DNA from 2 places in the Kocuria sp. CH-021 genome. Region 1 is predicted to be linked to the other one. Evidence: predicted binding sites of a transcription regulator. Region 1 holds the regulator's gene; the other holds the start of a gene.
What was found. Region 1 encodes HrcA, which represses chaperone genes, less so after heat shock. Its sites were predicted from a motif close to TTNGCACTCGNNNNNNNCGAGTGCNAA; they were not measured.

Region 1 (2,394 bases):
CCCGGGGCGCCGGGCAGGCGCATGGTCTCGGCCGCGATCCGGGACTCCTTGGAGCCCGTCACGAGGTGGTCCACGAGGATCCCGAGCCGCCGCCCGGGGCCGGGCCCGAACTCCCGCACGGCGGCGGGCAGGTCGTCGATGCCGTGCAGCGGCTCCACCACGATGCCCTCGACGGCCAGGTCGTGGCCCCACACCTTCGCCACCAGCTCGGCGTCGTGGTAGCCCTCGACCCACACCCGGGAGGCCTTCGCGGTGCTCGCGCGCAGCCCCTCGACGGCCACGGACCCCGACCGCGTGCGGGCGGGCGTCCTCGCCGCCGGGGTCCGGCGGGGCTCGACGACGACCACGGGCTCGCCCTCGAGCAGGAACCCCGGTCCCAGCGGGAACGCCTTGACCCGGCCCCGGCGGTCCTCCAGCCCCATCACGCGCATGCCGCCGATGGTCTCCAGGGACACGACGGCGCCGACCCAGCCGGTCGTCACGTCCTCCAGGAGCAGCCCCGGCGCCACCGGAACCTCCGCGGACGCGGGCCGGCGGCGGGCGAGGGCGTCGTCGTCGAGGCTGCGCGGCCCCCAGCCGTGGTCGCTCATGGTCGTCCTCCCGGGTCGCGGTGCCGCGCGTCCGGCGCGGATCAGCCGGAAGCGTACCAAACCGGGGGCGGCGGCCCGGTGGTCGGACACGGGGGCTACACTGGACGGCGTTAGCACTGTGGCCACCCGAGTGCCAGGGCGGCCGGAGCACGAGCACGGACCGGGGAGGAGCGGCGTGAACCATCCGAGACGACTGCAGATCCTGCAGGCCATCGTGGAGGACTACGTGCACTTCCGCGAGCCCGTGGGCTCCAAGGCGCTCGTGGACCGGCACCGGCTCGGCGTCTCCTCGGCCACCGTGCGCAACGACATGGCCGCGCTCGAGGAGGAGGGTCTGATCACGGCCCCCCACACGAGCTCCGGCCGGATCCCCACCGACAAGGGCTACCGCACGTTCGTGGACCAGATCGCGGCCGTCAAGCCGCTGTCCGGGCCGGAGCGGCGGGCCATCCAGCGCCTGCTCGACGACGCCGCGGACATCGACGACGTCATGGAGCGCACCGTGCGGCTGCTCGCCCAGCTGACCCAGCAGGTCGCGGTCGTGCAGTACCCGCACGCCTCCGGCGTGACCGTGCGCCACGTCGAGGTCGTGGACCTCGGGGCCGGGCGGGTGCTCGTGGTGCTCATCCCGACCAACGGCCGGGTGGCCCAGCGCGTGGCCGTGCTGCGGGCGCCCCTCGAGGAGTCCCAGCTGCTCGAGCTGCGCGCCCGGGTGCTGGCCGCCGTGGTGGGGCGCTCCCTGACCGCGGTGCCGGACGCCCTCGCGGTGATGGCCGCGGGCACCGCCCCGCCGCTCCAGCCGGCCGCCGCGGCGGTGGGGGAGGCCGTGGCCGCCCTCGCGGCGGGCGGTGCCGAGCACCGCATGGTCATGGCCGGCACCGCCAACCTCGCCCGTGCCACGGGGGACTTCCACCTGAGCATCGGCCCGGTCCTCGAGGCCCTCGAGGAGCAGGTGGTGATGCTCCGGCTGCTCTCGGAGATGGAGCAGGACGCCCGCGGGGTCGCCGTGCGGATCGGCACGGAGAACGCCGAGGGCCCCCTGTCCGAGGCCGCCGTCGTCGCCACCGGCTACGGGCCGCAGTCGAAGGTGGGGGTCGTCGGTCCCATGCGCATGGACTACCCGTCCACGATGGCCGCCGTGCGCGCCGTCGCCCGCTACCTCTCCCGTATCCTCGGGGGCTGAGCCCCCGCGGGCCCCGCTCCCGGGGCCCTCCAGCGAAACCCACCACAGACCTCTCGACAGAACGGACCACGGTGAGCGATCACTACGAGACCCTGGGCGTGTCCCGGGACGCCAGCCAGGAAGAGATCAAGAAGGCCTACCGCAAGAAGGCCCGCCGGCTGCACCCCGACGTCAACCCCGGCCCCGAGGCCGCCGAGGACTTCAAGCGCCTCTCCCACGCCAACGACGTCCTCTCCGACCCCGAGAAGCGGAGGGTCTACGACGCGACCGGCAACGAGAACGGCACCGACACCGGTTTCGGCGGGGGCTTCCCCGGCTCGGGCTTCGGCTTCGCCGACATCTTCGACACCTTCTTCCAGGGCGCCGGGGGCGCCGGCTCCGGCCGGCGCGGCCCCGCGTCCCGCACCCGCCAGGGCCAGGACGCGCTGATCAACGTCCGCGTCTCCCTCCGGGACGCGGTCTTCGGCACGGAGAAGAAGATCACCGTGGACACCGCCGTGGTCTGCCCCACGTGCAACGGCAGCTGCTGCCAGGCGGGCACCCAGCCCGAGACCTGTGAGGTCTGCCACGGCTCCGGCCAGGTCCAGCGCCAGGTCCAGTCCATCCTGGGCACCGTGGTCA
Region 2 (2,394 bases), on a different contig from region 1:
CGCCTGAAGCTCTCGCCCACGCACTACTACCAGCGGCTCAACGTCCTGATCGACACCCGCGCCGCCCTCGAGCACGACCCGATGCTCGTGGCGCGGCTGCGCCGGCAGCGAGGAGGCCAGGAGTGACCCAGTACCCGCACGACGAGTTCGACGACGTCCCCGAGGAGGGTCCCCGCCAGGGCGCCCACCGCGGTCTCCGGCCGACCGTCCGCGTGGGGGCCCGGGAGCTCGCCGCCATCGTCCTGGCCGGGGTGCTGACCCTGGGCGTCGGGGTGTTCGCGTTCCTCAACGCCCCCGCCGACGCCGCCCCGGCACCTGCCGGCACGTCCGCGGGCCCCTGATCCGTCCCGGGTCGCGGCGGACCGCGCTTCACCCACCCCGACGACGTCGGCCCCCGGCGTCACCCGCCTCGCACGACACCGACCCCCGACGACACCGACGCCTGACGCCACCGGAAGGAACCGCAGTGCAGATCGAAGGACGCAGAGTCCGCCTCCGCGACTGGACCGAGGAGGATCTCGCCGCCTACGAGAGGTGGATCATGCCGCCCGCCGGCGGCGGCGAGCACGAGTGGCAGCGCACGGACGGCCCGTTCTACCCCAACTTCACCGCGGAGGGCGCCCAGCGCTGGCTGGGCACCCTCCGGGCGCGCGTGGCGGCGGGGGACTGGCCGGACCCGCGCGAGACGATGGTCATCGCCGACGCCGCTGACGACCGGTTCATCGGGCAGGTGTCCTGGTACTGGTCGGAGAAGCCCACGGAGGACGCGGGGGACGGCACGCACCTGCTGCCGCTGCGCTCCCTGGGCATCACCGTGTACTCCCCGGAGCACTGGAGCGGCGGCTACGGCACCGAGGCCCTGCGCCTGTGGACCGACTACCTCTTCGCCCGCTCCGACTCCCACCGCCTCGACCTCGAGACGTGGAGCGGCAACGTGGGCATGTGCCGGGTCGCGGAGAAGCTGGGCTTCACGGAGGAGGCCAGGATCCGCCGGGCCCGCAGGGTCAGGGGCGAGTACTACGACCGCATGGTCTACGGCGTGCTCCGCGAGGAGTGGCAGGGCTGAGCGGAATCGGCTCAGGGGTTTGCACTCTCCGGGGACGAGTGCCAAGATTGCGATTAGCACTCAGTCGTGTGGACTGCTAATGGCTCGGTCCCCGGCCCGACCTGGGCAGCCACCGGCACAGGAGTGACACCTCAACCACCACGGTGAGGTGCCGCACGGCGTCGGGAAGACTCCGCCGTCGGGCGCACCGTCCGTCGCGGGCACCGTGGAGGTCGACCGTTTGTCTACCGTCCAGGAGGGACGAAGTCACATGGCAAAGATGATTGCTTTCGACGAAGAGGCACGCCGCGGTCTCGAGCGGGGTCTGAACACCCTGGCCGACGCCGTCAAGGTCACCCTCGGCCCGCGCGGCCGCAACGTGGTCCTCGAGAAGGCCTGGGGCGCCCCGACGATCACCAACGACGGCGTGTCCATCGCCAAGGAGATCGAGCTCGACGAGCCGTACGAGAAGATCGGCGCTGAGCTCGTCAAGGAGGTCGCCAAGAAGACCGACGACATCGCCGGTGACGGCACCACCACCGCCACCGTGCTCGCCCAGGCGCTCGTCAAGGAGGGCCTGCGCAACGTGGCCGCCGGCGCCGACCCGCTGAGCCTCAAGCGCGGCATCGAGAAGGCCGTCGCCGCGGTCACCGAGGAACTGCTGGCCTCCGCCAAGGAGGTCGAGACCGAGGAGCAGATCGCCGCCACGGCGTCGATCTCCGCCGGCGACCCCGAGATCGGCCGCCTCATCGCCCAGGCGATGGAGAAGGTCGGCAAGGAGGGCGTGATCACAGTCGAGGAGTCCAACACCTTCGGGCTGGACCTCGAGCTGACCGAGGGCATGCGCTTCGACAAGGGCTACCTGTCCGGGTACTTCGTCACCGACGCCGACCGCCAGGAGGCCGTCCTCGAGGATCCCTACATCCTCGTGGTCAACTCCAAGATCTCCGCGGTCAAGGACCTGGTCCCCGTGCTCGAGAAGGTCATGCAGGCCGGCAAGCCGCTGCTGATCATCGCCGAGGACGTCGAGGGCGAGGCCCTGGCCCTGCTGGTGCTCAACAAGATGCGCGGCTCCATCAAGTCCGTGGCCGTCAAGGCCCCCGGCTTCGGCGACCGCCGCAAGGCGCAGCTGGCCGACATCGCGATCCTCACCGGTGGCCAGGTCATCACCGAGGAGGTCGGGCTCTCCCTCGAGACCGCCACCGTGGACCTGCTGGGCCAGGCCCGCAAGGTCGTCGTGACGAAGGACGAGACCACCATCGTCGACGGCGCCGGCACTGCCGAGGAGATCGAGGGCCGCGTGGCCCAGATCCGCGCCGAGATCAACAACTCGGACTCGGACTACGACC

Region 2: the regulator HrcA is predicted to act here: its motif matches at 1,120-1,146, upstream of groL (chaperonin GroEL).

What each region holds. Positions count from the first base shown of each region.
Region 1 covers NZ_JBNAFK010000027.1:9,880-12,273, forward strand. Annotated here, with positions in the region: gene ACPYN7_RS16280 (DUF3097 domain-containing protein) at 1-590, opposite strand, end outside; gene hrcA (heat-inducible transcriptional repressor HrcA) at 766-1,773, shown strand; gene dnaJ (molecular chaperone DnaJ) at 1,845-2,394, shown strand, end outside.
Region 2 covers NZ_JBNAFK010000002.1:221,258-223,651, reverse strand. Annotated here, with positions in the region: gene ACPYN7_RS02305 (DUF3263 domain-containing protein) at 1-126, shown strand, start outside; gene ACPYN7_RS02300 (hypothetical protein) at 123-341, shown strand; gene ACPYN7_RS02295 (GNAT family N-acetyltransferase) at 467-1,066, shown strand; gene groL (chaperonin GroEL) at 1,317-2,394, shown strand, end outside.